Regions from separate parts of the Nocardiopsis sp. LDBS0036 genome, predicted to be linked through region 1. Evidence: riboswitches for the same ligand, from Rfam matches in the RefSeq annotation. Region 1 holds a riboswitch; the other holds the start of a gene.
What was found. Region 1 has a riboswitch for glycine ahead of gcvT (glycine cleavage system aminomethyltransferase GcvT). Riboswitches for the same ligand answer to the same signal wherever they lie in the genome.
Positions count from the first base shown of each region.

Region 2: linked by a shared signal. The riboswitch ahead of gcvP (aminomethyl-transferring glycine dehydrogenase) and the one ahead of gcvT (glycine cleavage system aminomethyltransferase GcvT) in region 1 are both predicted to bind glycine.

Region 1 is NZ_CP141103.1:5,534,724-5,542,264, forward strand. Features, by position in the region: gene UIS43_RS23720 (sodium:solute symporter) at 1-842, shown strand, start outside; gene UIS43_RS23725 (L-serine ammonia-lyase) at 938-2,350, opposite strand; gene glyA (serine hydroxymethyltransferase) at 2,428-3,696, opposite strand; gene gcvH (glycine cleavage system protein GcvH) at 3,704-4,084, opposite strand; gene gcvT (glycine cleavage system aminomethyltransferase GcvT) at 4,243-5,355, opposite strand; glycine riboswitch at 5,500-5,601, opposite strand; gene UIS43_RS23745 (penicillin-binding transpeptidase domain-containing protein) at 5,820-6,740, shown strand; gene UIS43_RS23750 (3-deoxy-7-phosphoheptulonate synthase) at 6,858-7,541, opposite strand, start outside.
Region 2 is NZ_CP141103.1:284,213-291,753, forward strand. Features, by position in the region: gene UIS43_RS01050 (mannose-1-phosphate guanyltransferase) at 1-652, shown strand, start outside; gene UIS43_RS01055 (FHA domain-containing protein) at 1,278-1,820, shown strand; gene UIS43_RS01060 (bifunctional nuclease family protein) at 1,991-2,464, shown strand; gene UIS43_RS01065 (MerR family transcriptional regulator) at 2,930-3,418, shown strand; glycine riboswitch at 3,650-3,739, shown strand; gene gcvP (aminomethyl-transferring glycine dehydrogenase) at 3,838-6,732, shown strand; gene UIS43_RS01075 (lipopolysaccharide assembly protein LapB) at 6,989-7,541, shown strand, end outside.

The DNA of each region.
Region 1 (7,541 bases):
TGTTCGCCGCGATCGGCGGCCCCGGCGCCTACTGGGACGGCCTTCCCGAGCAGGCGACCACCTTCAGCGGCGGACTCACCGCCCTGCAGCTGCTCGGCTACTTCCTGCCGCTCTTCCTGCTCCTGCTCGCCGACCAGAACATGTACCAGCGCCTGGCCGCGGCCAAGGACGAGCGCGAGGCGCGCTCCTCCACCCTGGGCATGTTCGTGGGCAGCTTCTTCGTCTTCGTGCCCGTCGTGCTGCTCGCCACCTGCGCCGCCATCCTCATGCCCGGCATCAACGGCGACATGGCGGTGCTGAGCCTGGCCTCCGAGGGCTACCTCCCGGTGGTGCTGGGCGGTCTGATCCTGGCCGGGGCGGTCGCCTTCGTCATCACGACCGGGTCCTCGTACATGCTCTCCTGCGCCTCCAACGTCGCCTACGACCTGTACGCCCGCTTCGCCGGGGACGGTGTGGACGAGCGCCGCAAGCTCGTGGTCCAGCGCCTGTCGGTCCTGGGCATCGCGCTCGCGGGCCTGGCGCTGAGCCTGTTCTTCCCGACCGTGCTGGAGCTGCAGATGTACTCCTACACGGTCTACGGCGCCGCGATCACCCCGGTGGTCCTGTCGGTGCTGTTCTGGAAGCGCGCGACCACCGCGGGCGCCGTCGCGGCGCTGGTGGTCGGCGCGGCCACCACCATCGGCTGGCAGATCGCCGGGACCCCGGGCGGCCTCAACGCGGTCATCGTCGCCCTGCCCGCCGCCCTGGTCGCGCTCGTCGTGGCCAGCCTGGTCACCAAGGCCCCCGACCCCGCGCGGGTGGCCGCGGCCGAGGAGCCCGCGCCCACCGGAACCGACGCCTGACACACGCGGGGACCGCTCCCGACCGGGCGCGGTCCCCGTACTCTCTCCCCGCGCCCCGGCGGGCGGCCACGTCGGCCGCGAGGAAGACGGATCCCTCAGCACTCGATGACGTTGACGGCCAGGCCGCCGCGCGAGGTCTCCTTGTACTTGTCCATCATGTCGCGGCCCGTGTCGCGCATGGTCCGGATGACCTTGTCCAGCGACACGAAGTGGCTGCCGTCGCCGCGCAGCGCGATGCGCGCGGCGCTGATCGCCTTCACCGAGGCCAGCGCGTTGCGCTCGATGCACGGCACCTGCACCAGGCCGCCGATGGGGTCGCAGGTCAGCCCCAGGTTGTGCTCCATGGCGATCTCGGCGGCGTTCTCCACCTGCGCGGGGGTGCCGCCCAGCACCTCGGCCAGCCCGGCGGCGGCCATCGAGGAGGCCGAACCCACCTCGCCCTGGCAGCCCACCTCGGCACCCGAGATCGACGCGTTCTGCTTGAACAGGATGCCCACGGCCCCCGCGGTCAGCAGGAACCGCACCACGCCCTCGTCGCCCGCGCCCGGGCTGAAGTGCAGGTAGTAGTGCAGCACGGCGGGCACGATGCCCGCGGCCCCGTTGGTCGGCGCGGTCACCACACGGCCGCCCGCGGCGTTCTCCTCGTTCACGGCCAGCGCGTAGAGCGTGATCCAGTCGCTGCCGCGCATGGGGTCGGAGTCCACCCCCGTCGGCGCCAGCAGGCCCGACTCGTCGCAGTTGCCGCCCAGCTGCCGGTACAGGCGGTGCGCCCGCCGGGGCACCTTCAGCCCGCCGGGCAGGCTGCCCTCGGTGGTCACCCCGCGGCGCACGCACTGGCGCATCGCCTCCCACAGCACGAGCAGCTCGGCCCTGATCCGCTCGGGGGAGCGCCCGAACGCCTGCTCGTTGGCGAGCATCACCGCGCTGATCGACATCCCGGTGTCGGCGCAGATGCCCAGCAGCTCCTCGGCGCTGGAGAAGGGGTGGGGCACCCGGGTGTCGTCGGCCTTGATCCGGTCCGCGCCCGCCGCGCGCTCGTCCACGACGAACCCGCCGCCCACCGAGTAGTACACCTTCGCCGCCAGTTCGGCGCCGGAGGAGTCCAGCGCCACGAACCGCATCCCGTTGGGGTGGTCGGGCAGGCTCTCCCTGCGGCGGAAGTCCACGTCCACGGCCGGGTCGAAGGCCACCGGCGGCCCCTCGGGCTCGCCCAGGTACAGGGTCCCCTCCCGGCGCACCCCCTCCACCAGTTCGGGCACCGCGTCCACGTCCACGTGCTCGGGGGTGTGCCCCATCAGCCCCAGGACCACCGCGCGGTCGCTGCCGTGCCCCTTGCCGGTGAGCGCCAGGGAGCCGTACAGCTCCGCGCGCACGCGGGCCACGCCGTCGAGCAGGCCCTCCTCGCGCAGTCCGGCCACGAACGTGCGCGCGGCCTTCATCGGCCCGACCGTGTGCGAGCTGGACGGTCCGATTCCGATCTTGAACAGGTCGAACACGCTGATGGCCATGGCTGTCCTCCTCGTCGAGTACAGGGCCCGGGCATGGGATCGCCGTGCGGGGCCGCCCGGCCCCGCACGGCGCGGCTCTACAGGTTCGGGTAGAGCGGGTACTTCGCGGTCAGCGCCTGGACCCGGCCGCGCAGCGCGGCCTCGTCGAACTCCGGCTTGAGCGCCTCGGCGATGACGTCCGCGACCTCGGCGAAGTCCTCGTCGCCGAAACCGCGGGTGGCCAGCGCCGGGGTGCCGATCCGCAGACCGGAGGTGACCATCGGCGGGCGCGGGTCGTTGGGCACCGCGTTGCGGTTGACCGTGATCCCGATCGAGTGCAGGCGGTCCTCGGCCTCCTGGCCGTTGAGCTCGGAGTTCACCAGGTCCACCAGGACCAGGTGCACGTCCGTGCCCCCCGAGAGCACCTTCACGCCGACCTCGGCCGCGTCCGGCCGCGTCAGCCGCTCGGCGAGCAGCCTGGCGCCCGAGACCGTGCGGCGCTGGCGGTCGGCGAACTCCTCGCCCGCGGCGACCTTGAGGGCCACCGCCTTGGCCGCGATCACGTGCTCCAGCGGCCCGCCCTGCATGCCGGGGAACACCGCGGAGTTGATCTTCTTGCCCAGCTCGGCCTTGGCCAGGATCATGCCGCCGCGCGGGCCGCCCAGGGTCTTGTGCGTGGTCGTGGTGACCACGTCGGCGTGCGGCACCGGGTTGGGGTGCAGCCCCGCCGCGACCAGACCGGCGAAGTGCGCCATGTCCACCATCAGGAGCGCGCCGACCGAGTCCGCGATCTTGCGGAAGCGGGCGAAGTCCAGCTGGCGCGGGTAGGCCGACCACCCGGCGACGATCATCTTGGGCCGGTGCTCCTCGGCGAGCGCCTCGACCTCGTCGTAGTCGACGGTGCCGTCCTCGTCGCGCACGTGGTAGGCCACCGCGTTGAGGATCTTGCCGGAGTAGTTGATCTTCATGCCGTGGGTCAGGTGGCCGCCGTGGGCCAGGTCCAGGCCCAGGATGGTGTCACCCGGCTTGAGCAGCGCGAAGTACACGGCCGTGTTGGCCTGCGCGCCCGAGTGCGGCTGCACGTTGGCGTGCTCGGCGCCGAACAGCGCCTTGGCGCGGTCGATGGCGAGCTGCTCGACGACGTCGACGTGCTCGCACCCGCCGTAGTAGCGGCGGCCCGGGTACCCTTCCGCGTACTTGTTGGTCAGGACGGTGCCCTGGGCCTCGATCACCGCCTGGGGGGCGAAGTTCTCCGAGGCGATCATCTCCAGGGTGTCGCGCTGGCGGGCCAGCTCCGCGTCGACCGCGGCCGCCACCTCGGGGTCCAGTTCGCCCAGCGTCTGGTTGAGCGTGTTGTCAGTAGCCATCGGGGGCCTACTCCTCGCCTTCGGTCAGCTTGGTGTACTCCTCGGCGGAGAGAAGGTCGGTGGGCTCCTCGGAGATCCGGGCCCTGAACAGCCAACCGTCCTCGAAGGGCGAGGAGTTGATGGTCTCGGGCTCGTTCTCCAGGATCGCGTTGACCTCGGTGACCTCACCGCTCACGGGCGAGTAGACGTCGCTGACGGACTTGGTGGACTCCACCTCGCCGCACGGCTCGTCCGCGGTCACCTCGCTGCCGACCTCGGGCACCTCGACGTAGACGATGTCGCCCAGGGACTCGGCGGCGAACGAGGTGATCCCGACGGTGGCGATCCCGTCCTCGACCACGACCCACTCGTGTTTGGCGGTGTAACCCAGCTCCGTGGGAACGCTCACTTCAACTCTCCTTGGAGGTGTTCCATTTTCCTGCCGCGCGCCCGTACGGCTGCCCGGCCCGGCCTACGCCCGGTCGCGCCCCGTGCGTGCGGGTCCCCTGTGTGGGGATCCCGCCGCGCCGGGGCGTGCGGGCCTTCGGGGTGTGAAGGCCCCTGCTCCTACGACTGCCGCTTGTAGAACGGCAGCTCGACCACGTCGACGTCCTCGCCCCGCCCGCGCACGTCCACGGTGAACGCGCCGGTCGAGGTGTCGAGGTCGCCGTCCACGTAGGCCATGGCGATGGGGCGGCCCAGGGTGGGCGAGGGCGCGCCGCTGGTGATGGTTCCGACGGGGGTGCCGTCGCGCAGGACCTCCTGGCCCTGGCGCAGCGGGCGGCGCCCGCGCGCGACGAGGCCGATGAGGCGGCGGGGGCGGGAGGAGCGGGAGGCCTCCTCCAGGGCCGCGCGGCCCACGAAGTCGCCCTTGTCGAACTTCACGACCCGGCCCAGACCGGCGTCGAAGGGGGTGAGGTCGGCGGTCAGCTCCTGCCCGTACAGCGGCATCCCGGCCTCCATGCGCAGGGTGTCGCGCGCGGAGAGCCCGGCGGGGACGAGGCCGTGCCGCTCACCCTCGGCCATGAGGGCATCCCACACCTTGGGGGCCCTGTCCGCGGGGCTGACGAAGATCTCGAAGCCGTCCTCACCGGTGTAGCCGGTACGGGCGAGCAGGACGGGCTCGCCGGCGACGGTGTGCTCGTACCCGGCGTAGTAGCGGATGCCGTCCAGGTCGGCGTCGGTCAGCGGAGCCAGGACGTCGACGGCGCGGGGCCCCTGGACGGCGATCAGCGCGTACTCGGCCGACTCGTCGCGGACCTCGACGTCGAAGCCCGCGGCCCGCTCGGCCAGGGCCGGGGCGACGACCGCGGTGTTGGCGGCGTTGGCCACGACGAGGTACTCGTCCTCGCGGAGCCGGTAGACGATGAGGTCGTCCAGGACACCGCCGTCCTCGGCGGTGATCATGGAGTAGCGGGCGCGCCCCACCTTGACCTGGGACAGGTGGCCGACCAGCGCGTGGTCGAGGGCCTGGGCGGCCTGCGGGCCGGTCAGCCGGATCTCGCCCATGTGGGAGAGGTCGAACAGGCCCGCGGCCTCGCGCACCGCACGGTGCTCGGCGGTCTCGCTGCCGTAGCGCAGCGGCATGAGCCACCCGGCGAAGTCGACGAGGGTGGCGCCGGCCTTCTCGTGGACCTCGCGCAGCGCTGTCGCGCGCGGCGCGGATGCGGCATCTGACATGGGCACTCCCGAGAGGATGGGCGTCGTGACGTGCGTGGCGTTGCCATCCTCCCCCTCTGTCATCTGTGCCTGAGAGCTTCGCCGCGCGCTCGGCGCGGCTTGCACCTTCGGCGAGGGACGGCTGTCCCTGCTTTCCAGAGTGGTCTCGCCCGTACGGTCCGCTGTGCCTGAGAGGTTGTCTTCGGGGAGGGATTGCTCCTTCGGCGGCCCGCGCTGGATACGCGGGCACTCTCCCGTACGGGGTCAGCAACACGTTCAGCCTAGCAGCGGCCGTGAACGGCGCCCAAGGGTGCCCGGTGCCGCGCGGGAGCTCCCGCGCGGCGCCCGTGAGCGGCGCCGTCGCGCGCCGTCCGCGCCGTGTCCGGCGCGCCCCCTCCGGTCTTCGACACTCCGTCCGCCTCCACCCTGGAGCGGGAACGCGGGGATTAGCGTGTGCGGAGAGTACCGACCGGGGAGGGAGACGGATGCGAACCGACACCGGGAGGACGGCGCGCTCGCTCGCGGCCGGATGCGTCCTGTCCCTGGCCGCGGGCACGGGGTGCGCCGGGGCCGTGGACGGACCGCGGGAGCCGGATGGGCACGCCCGGGAGGGGGCGGAGGCCGGGCCCCCGCCCCTGACGCGGGGCGACGTGGCCGCCGTCGAGCGCGAGGACCTGGAGGCGGTGTTCGCCGACGCGGGTGTGGAGGGCGCCTTCGTGCTCCACGACGTGATGGAGCGGGAGGCGACCGTGGTGGGTCCGGAGCGGGCCCGCGAGCGCGCGGTCCCCGCGTCCACCTTCGACCTCGTCAGCACACTGGTGGGGCTCCAGACGGGCGCGGTCGGGGACGTGGACGAGGTGGTGCCCCACGGGGGCGGATCCCGGTCCGCCGACCGGCGGGAGCGGGACACGGCCCCGCGCGAGGCCCTGCCCGACTCGAACGTCCCCGTCTACCAGGAGGTGGCCCGCCGGGTCGGGCACGGGCCGATGGCGGCCTGGGTGGACCGGCTGGACTACGGCAACCGTTCGGTGGGCGACGCGAACGCGCTGGACCGCTTCTGGCTGGAGGGGCCGCTGGAGATCTCCGCGATGGAGCAGACCGCCTTCCTGGCCAGGCTGGCCCGCGACGAACTGCCCGTGGACGACGCGCACCAGGAGGCGGTGCGCGCACTCGCCCTCCTGGAGGAGGGCGACGGCTACGCCCTCCACGCCAAGGCCGGGCGGGGCCGGGAGGCCGACCCCGCGCCGGGCTGGTGGGTCGGCTGGGTCGAGCGCGGCGAGGACCTGTACACGTTCGCGCTGCGCGTCGAACCGGAGGGGGACGAGGACGCCGAGCTGGCCGAGTCCCTGGGACGGGAGATGCTCGTGGAGCTGGAGGTCCTGCCCGAGGAGGGGCGCACCGCCTGAGCGCCGCGGGGCCCGCGACGCGCGTCGGCCCGCCCCCGTCACGGGAGCGGGCCGACGCGCGCAGGAGAGTCCGTTCCTGGACGGGCCTCAGCGAAGCGGAGGTCCCAAGACCACCCGCTAGGCCTTGCGGCGCTGGCGCACGGCCTCGGCCAGCTGGGTCAGCACCTCGCCGGTGGTCTCCCAGCCCATGCACTTGTCGGTGATCGACTGGCCGTAGGTCAGGGCGGCGGGGTCGCCCAGCTTCTGGGCCCCCTCGACGATGAAGCTCTCCAGCATCACGCCGATGACGCCCGTCTGGCCCTCGGCGACCTGGGCGGCGATCGCGGCGGCCACACCGGGCTGGCGGGTGTGGTCCTTGCCGCTGTTGGCGTGGCTGGCGTCGATCATCAGGCGGCGGGGCAGCCCGGCGCCCTCGATGACGTCCAGGGCGGCGTTGACCTGCCCGGCGCCGAAGTTGGGGCCGCTGCGGCCGCCGCGCAGGATGACGTGGCAGTCCGGGTTGCCCTCGGTGACGACCACCGAACCGGCGCCGGTGGGGTCGATACCGAAGAAGGTGTGCGAGGCGGCGGCGGCGCCGACCGCGTCCACGGCCACCTGGACGTCGCCGTCGGTGCCGTTCTTGAAGCCCACGGGCGTGCTCAGGCCGCTGCTCAGCTGGCGGTGCACCTGGCTCTCGGTGGTGCGCGCCCCGATCGCGCCCCAGGAGACGACGTCGGCGATGTACTGCGGGGTGATGGGGTCGAGGAACTCGGTCCCGGCGGGCAGCCCGAGCGCGTTGATGTCCAGCAGCAGCTTGCGCGC
Region 2 (7,541 bases), 1.3 Mb from region 1:
GCGCTTCGACCCCGTGGCCGAACGGCTGTCCATCGTGGACGAGAACGGCGCCCTGGTGCACAGCGACCGGGCCCTGCTGGTCGTCCTGGAGCTGGTCTGCGCCGAGTACGGGACCGGGACGGTGGCCCTGCCCGTCACCACCACCCGCGTCGCCGAGACCGTGGCCGCCTCGCACGGGGTCAAGGTCCACTGGACGGCCACGGCCACCGACGAGCTGACCAAGGCGGTCCAGGCCCAGGACGACGTCATCTTCGCGGGCGACGGCCGCGGCGGGTTCATCGTGCCGCGGTTCAGCCCCACCACCGACGCCATCGCCGCCTTCGTGCGGCTGCTGGCGCTGGTGGCCAGGACCCGCCGATCGCTGAGCCAGATCGACCGCACGATCCCCCAGGCGCACCTGCTGCGCCGTTCGGTGCCCACCCCGTGGGCGGTCAAGGGGAGCGTGATGCGCGCCGTCGTGGAGGCGGCTGGCGGCCGCGAACTCGACACCACCGACGGCGTCCGGGTGATCGAGCCGGACGGGAGCTGGGCCCTGGTCCTCCCCGACACCGCGGAGGCCGTCACCCATCTTTGGGCCGAAGGTCCCAACTCCGACACCGCACACCGTCTGCTGGACGAGTGGGCGGCCGTCGTGGAACGGGCCGAGGGCTGAGGCGGGCCGCGCGGGCGCGGACGGGTCGCCCGTCCGCGCCCGCGCGGCGCGTACCCGCGTCGTCACGCCCGGTGCGCGGGCGCGGCCCCTACCGTGTGTGACCCCGCGGGTTAAAATGGGCATACAGGCAGGTCGTGGCGGTCCGGTGAAGTCGGCGCGAATCCAGGGGGATCCGTGGAGAACCAAACCCGCCGACACGGCATCAGCACCAGGACAGGCGTGTTGCCCCGACCCGGCCCGCCGCCGTCGCCGGACACCCTCCGCGACGGCGGGCACACCGCTCGGCGATCCGTTCCCGACGGGTCGTCCACAGTGGGCGGGGGAGGAGCAAAACCCTTCCTGGACAGGGATATGGTTTAAAGTCGAGTGTTCCCCGAAGCGCCGCGTCGCCTATCGGACCGGGTATCCCGGCAACGGCGGACACCCTCGCCGGTGGTGACAAGGAGTGCGACACGGGGGATGAGACCTAGCGACCGACCGCGTGAGGCGCACCGCTGCCGCGACAGCGGGCCGTCTCACCGCGTACCGGACGGCGTGCGGGCCGCGTGCCCGCCCGACGCCCGGTACGTGCCACCGATCAGCCCAATCAAGCACCGCCCCGTGCGGTAGGAGGCCGAGCCGACCTATGTCGAGCGTTTACTGCACGCAGTGCGGTCACGCCGTTGCGGATGATGCCCGTTTCTGCTCCCACTGCGGAACTCCGATCCGCAGAGCCGAACAGCAGGGCCCCCGACCCGGCACTGGCAGGGACTCCGGCGGAGACGTCACGTCCACCATCTCCCTCTCGGGCATACAGGCCCTGGAAGAGGAGGAGTCCGGCGACGAGCTGGGCGGCGACGACCCCGCCAACCCCGACGCTCTGCCGCCGGGCACGGCTCTGCTGGTGGTCAGGCGCGGCCCCAACGCCGGGAGCCGTTTCCTGCTGGACAGTGACGTGACCACCGCCGGCCGCCACCCCAACAGCGACATCTTCCTGGACGACGTCACCGTCTCCCGGCGCCACGTGGAGTTCTTCCGCCGCGGCGACGGGTTCGGAGTCCGCGACGTGGGCAGCCTCAACGGCACCTACGTCAACCGCGAGCCGGTCGACGAGGCCCAGCTCGGCGGAGGCGACGAGATCCAGATCGGCAAGTTCCGGATGGTCCTGCTGACCAAACCGCGCCGCTGACCGGCGCGGGGACGACCGCGGGAGCGGCGGGTGGGCCGATGAGGTTTGCGGCCCCCCGCCGCCGGAGAACTTTGTAACGAAGGGTGCCGATTTCGCCCTCGGGTCCTGATCCACAGCGGGAGCAGGGACGAGCGCCCATCCGGCATCACGACTCGTGGGACGGAGACGCTGTGAAGCACATGGAGGTCGTCGGCGTCCGTGTTGAGATGCCCTCGAACCAGCCGATTGTCCTGCTCAAGGAATCCGAAGGCGACCGCTACCTGCCTATCTGGATCGGCGGCGTGGAGGCCACCGCGATCGCGCTGGCCCAACAGGGCGTCGCGCCGGCCAGACCGCTCACCCACGACCTGTTCCGGGACGTCCTCGACGCCCTGGACACCGGGCTCAAGACGGTGAACATCACCGGCCTCAGCGACGGCATCTTCTACGCCCAGCTGGTCTTCAGCAACGGTGTGGAGGTGAGCGCGCGCCCCTCCGACTCGATCGCCCTGGCGTTACGGACGGGCACGCCCATCTACGCGCACGAGGACGTGATCGACGAGGCCGGGATGCCCATCCCGGACGAGCAGGAGGACCAGGTCGAGGCGTTCCGGGAGTTCCTGGACAACATCTCGCCCGAGGACTTCGGCAGGCGCACGGAGTAGTCCGGTGACGCACGTGCACTCCCCCGGGGCCCGCGCCCAGGCGCGGGTCCCGTGCCGCTGCGGTGGCGCGGGCCGGGGAGGACACGCCCCGACCTGCGGCTTCACCCGTGGAGCCGGTGATAGATTGGGTAACGGAAGTGGTCGTAATGATCAGGGCCGAAACCCCCGGGTGCGCGTCGGGCGCCAACGGGGAGGCCCCGGCACACCGGCGCCGCGCGCACTTGGCGACGCGCCGCGTGGTGTCGTTGACGCTGCCGGTCGGCCGTCCTACCTTCAGTGCAGTGGAACCCACGGCGCACCCGTTCCCTGAGTGGACATCCCCTGTCGAGACCGCCGTGGGACGAGAAGCCGGAGGTCGGCGTGGCGGTAGCGAGCGGCAAGCGGGATCCCCATGACAGGCGGTCCGCGCTGCGGCTAGCGGGGCAGCAGGGCCTACTGTGCGAAGAAGACTTGGTGGCGCTGCCTATGGACGTCGGGTATCGGGGCCCCGCGGCGTGTACGGCCGCCGGGATCAGCTACCGCCAGCTCGACTACTGGGCCAGGACCGGCCTGGTGGAGCCGAGCGTGCTCACCGGAGCCCACAACGCCCCCCTGTACAGCCTCCCCGACATCCTGCTGCTCAAGGTCGCCAAACGGCTCCTGGACACCGGGATATCCCTCCAGCAGATCCGCACCGCGGTCGACCACCTGCGCGGCCGTCCCGCCCCCGACCTGGCCCGCATCACCCTCATGAGCGACGGCGTCAGCGTCTACGAGTGCACCTCCCCGGAGGAGGTCGTGGACCTCATGCAGCGCGGGCAGGGCATGTTCGGACTGGCGCTGGGCAACGTCTGGCGCGAGGTGGAGGAGGCCCTGGGCGTGGTGCCCGCGGAGGAGCGGGCCGACCTGCCCGCCGCCGCGCCCCAGCCCGTGGACGAGCTGGCCAGGCGCCGCCGGGAGCGCCGTACCGGCTGAGACCGACAGGCGCCGCCCCCAGCCCCGGGGCGGCCGTGTGTCGGCAGGGGGCGCGGGTGCTTCGGGGCCGCGGTTATTTGGACGAACCTCCAGGTTCTGGGTGTGATGTGGGCGAAACGCCTGCCCGGAAGAGCCGCCCGGGGCAGCCATCGAGTACGGTCGTAGTCACAACAGGGATGAAAACCGACATTCACCCTGCTTGTACACACGTACAGATCGTCAGCTGGCTGTCGACACCGCGCGAGAGAGACCCCGCAACGGGGCGCCGACGGGGCAATACTCCCCAGTAACCTCTCAGGCACCATGGACCGCGTGGAGGAGGCCGCTCTGAAGCCTGGGCGCCGTCGTGCCCGGTGACAGAGGGGGAGACCGTGAGGAACACCGCCGACCCGACTCGGCCCTGTCACCAGGAGGTCTCCGTGCCAGACCAGCCCGTGCACACCCCCGGCGCACCCGCCCGGGTGTTCGCCGACCGCCACATCGGCCCCACGCCCGCCGAGGTCCAGGAGATGCTCAAGGCGGTCGGCTACGGCTCCACCGCCGAACTCATGGCCGACGCCGTGCCCGAGTCCATCCTCACCGGCCCCGGCCGCAGCGCGCCGCTTGACCTGCCCCCGGCGCTGAGCGAGGCCGAGGCCCTGGCCGAGCTGCGCGACCTGGCCTCCCGCAACCAGGTGCGCACCTCGCTGATCGGCCAGGGCTACTACGGCACCCTCACCCCGCCGGTCATCCTGCGCAACATCATGGAGAACCCCGCCTGGTACACGGCCTACACGCCCTACCAGCCCGAGATCTCCCAGGGCCGCCTGGAGGCCCTGCTCAACTTCCAGACCATGGTCTCGGACCTGACCGGCCTGCCCGTCTCGGGCTCCTCCCTGCTCGACGAGGCCACCGCCGCCGCCGAGGCCATGACCCTGGCCCGCCGCGCCTCCAAGAGCAGGGCCGACGTCTTCGTCGTCGACGCCGACGTCTTCCCCCAGACCCTGCACGTGCTGCGCACCCGCGCCGAACCCCTCGGCATCGAGGTCGTGGTCGCCGACCTGTCGCAGGGCCTGCCCGAGGGCGACGCCTTCGGCGTCCTGGTGCAGTACCCGGCCTCCAGCGGCGCCGTGCGCGACCCGGGCCGGGTCATCGCCCAGGCCCACGAACGCGGCGCCCTCGCGGTGGTGGCCGCCGACATCCTGGCCCTGACGCTGCTGCGCAGCCCCGGCGACCTGGGCGCCGACATCGCCGTCGGCTCCACCCAGCGCTTCGGCGTCCCGCTCGGCTTCGGCGGCCCGCACGCCGGTTACATGTCCGTGGGCGAGAAGCTGCGCCGCCAGCTGCCCGGCCGCCTGGTCGGCGTCTCGGTGGACAACGCGGGCAAGCCCGCCTACCGGCTGGCGCTCCAGACCCGCGAGCAGCACATCCGCCGCGAGAAGGCCACCAGCAACATCTGCACCGCGCAGGTCCTGCTCGCCGTCATGGCCGGGATGTACGCCGTCTACCACGGTCCCGACGGCCTGCGCGCGATCGCCCGCCAGGTGCACACCCGCACCGCCGCCCTGGCCGACGCCCTCGCCGAGCGCGGCTTCGAGGTCCTGCACCGGGCCTACTTCGACACCCTGCGCGTGCGCGTGCCCAGTGCCGCCCGGGTCGTGGAGTCCGCCCTGGAGGCCGGGTACAACCTGCTGGCCGCGGACGAGTACACGGTCGGCGTGAGCGTGGACGAGACCACCACCGAGGCCGACCTGGAGAAGGTCCTGGCCGCCTTCGGCGAGGCCGAGCGCGGCTCCTCGCGCGTGCGCCTGAGCGTGGACGAGGACGCCGACCGCCTCCCCGCCGAGCTGGCCCGCCAGGTGGACTACCTCACCCACCCGGTGTTCGGCACCCACCGCAGCGAGACCTCGCTGCTGCGCTACATGCGCCGCCTCTCCGACCGCGACCTGGCCCTGGACCGCACGATGATCCCGCTGGGCTCGTGCACCATGAAGCTCAACGCCACGGCGGAGATGGAGCCCGTCACCTGGCCCGAGTTCGCCGGGCTGCACCCGCTGGCGCCGCTGGACCAGGCCGCCGGGAGCGTGACCCTGATCCGCCAGCTGGAGGCCTGGCTGGCCGAGGTCACCGGCTACGACGCGGTGTCCCTCCAGCCCAACGCCGGGTCCCAGGGCGAGTTCGCCGGGCTGCTGGCCATCCGCGGCTACCACCGCTCGCGCGGCGAGGCCCACCGCGACGTGTGCCTGATCCCCAGCTCCGCGCACGGCACCAACGCCGCCAGCGCCGTGATGGCCGGTATGCGCGTGGCCGTGGTGGCCTGCGACGACAACGGCAACGTCGACCTGGAGGACCTGCGCGCCAAGACCGGCAAGCACGCCGACGACCTGGCCGCCATCATGATCACCTACCCGTCCACGCACGGCGTGTACGAGGACACCGTCACCGAGGTGTGCCGCCTGGTCCACGAGGCGGGCGGACAGGTGTACGTGGACGGCGCCAACCTCAACGCGCTGCTGGGCTGGGCCAAGCCGGGCGAGTTCGGGGCCGACGTCAGCCACCTCAACCTGCACAAGACCTTCTGCATCCCGCACGGCGGCGGCGGTCCGGGCGTGGGCCCGGTCGCGGTCCGCTCGCACCTGGCCGGTTTCCTGCCCAACCACCCGGGCCAGCCCGAGGCGGGCCCGCACACGGGGGTCGGACCGGTCTCGGCGGCCCCGTTCGGCTCGGCGGGCATCCTGCCCATCTCCTGGGCCTACGTGCGCATGATGGGCGAGGAGGGGCTGCGCTCAGCCACCGAGGTCGCCGTGCTGTCGGCGAACTACCTGGCCAAGCGGCTGGAGCCCTACTTCCCGGTGCTCTACACCGGTGCGGGCGGTCTGGTGGCGCACGAGTGCGTCGTGGACATCCGCCCGCTCCAGAAGGCCAGCGGCATCAGCAACGAGGACCTCGCCAAGCGGCTCATGGACTACGGCTTCCACGCGCCGACGATGTCGTTCCCGGTCAACGGCACCCTGATGGTGGAGCCGACCGAGAGCGAGAACCTCGCCGAGCTGGACCGCTTCGTGGAGGCGATGGTCGCGATCCGCGGCGAGATCGACAAGGTGGCCTCGGGGGAGTGGGACGCGCAGGACAACCCGCTGCGCAACGCCCCGCACACCGCTGAGGCGGTGACCGCGGACGAGTGGTCGCACGGCTACACGCGCGCCGAGGCGGCCTACCCGCTGGCGTCGCTGCGCACGGACAAGTACTGGCCCCCGGTCGGCCGGATCGACCAGGCCTACGGTGACCGCAACCTGGTCTGCTCCTGCCCGCCGCCGGAGGCCTTCGAGCTGTAGGGCGGCCCGGGCCGCGGGAAGGGGCACCGGTCCGAGGACCGGCGCCCCTTCCCTGTTGTCCCTTTGTAGATCTACGTCGTAAAAGTCCGTTTTGTTCTCTACCTCGGCAGGAGAGGGGTGAAGAGCGGGGCGTGCCCACCGGTCGCGGCGCGGGTCCCCGGTCCCCGGCCGCCGCAGGCGTTAGAGTTGCGGCGACACGGATCGCGTTCCCACCACGCGGACCGCCACCCCGCCACCCCCATGGAAAGCGGAGAGCATGACCACGACGTCCGGACCTTCCGCGCGCTCTGGCCCCGCCGACCCGCCCCCGGCCACCGATCCCCGGGACACGGACGAGGCGCAGGCGCCGACCGGGCAGGGCGCCGCCGAACTGTGCGACCAGGCCCAGGACCTCGCCGGGAGCGGCCACCTCAAACGCGCGGCCAGGCTCTACCAGCAGGCGGTGGCCGCCAACCCCCACCCGCGGGTGCAGGCCCGCGCCCTGCTCGGCCTGGCCGTGGTCGAGGACCAGCGGGGAGACCTGGCCGCCGCCCGTGAGGCCGCCCGCCGCGCCCTGGCCACCGGCGACCCGCGCTACGCCCCGCGCGCCGCCTACCACCTGGCGCTCTCCCTCGAACAGGACGGCGACCACGCCGAGGCCGACCGCGTCTGGCGCCGCCTGCTCGACCTGGGCGGGGCCGACTACACGGCCGTGGCGCACTACGGGCTGGCCCGCTCCGCCGAGGGGCGCGGCGACACCGGCGGGGCCGAGGAGCACTGGGAGGCGGCGCTGGCCCTGCCGTCCGACCCCGGTTCGCTCGGCCGCCTGC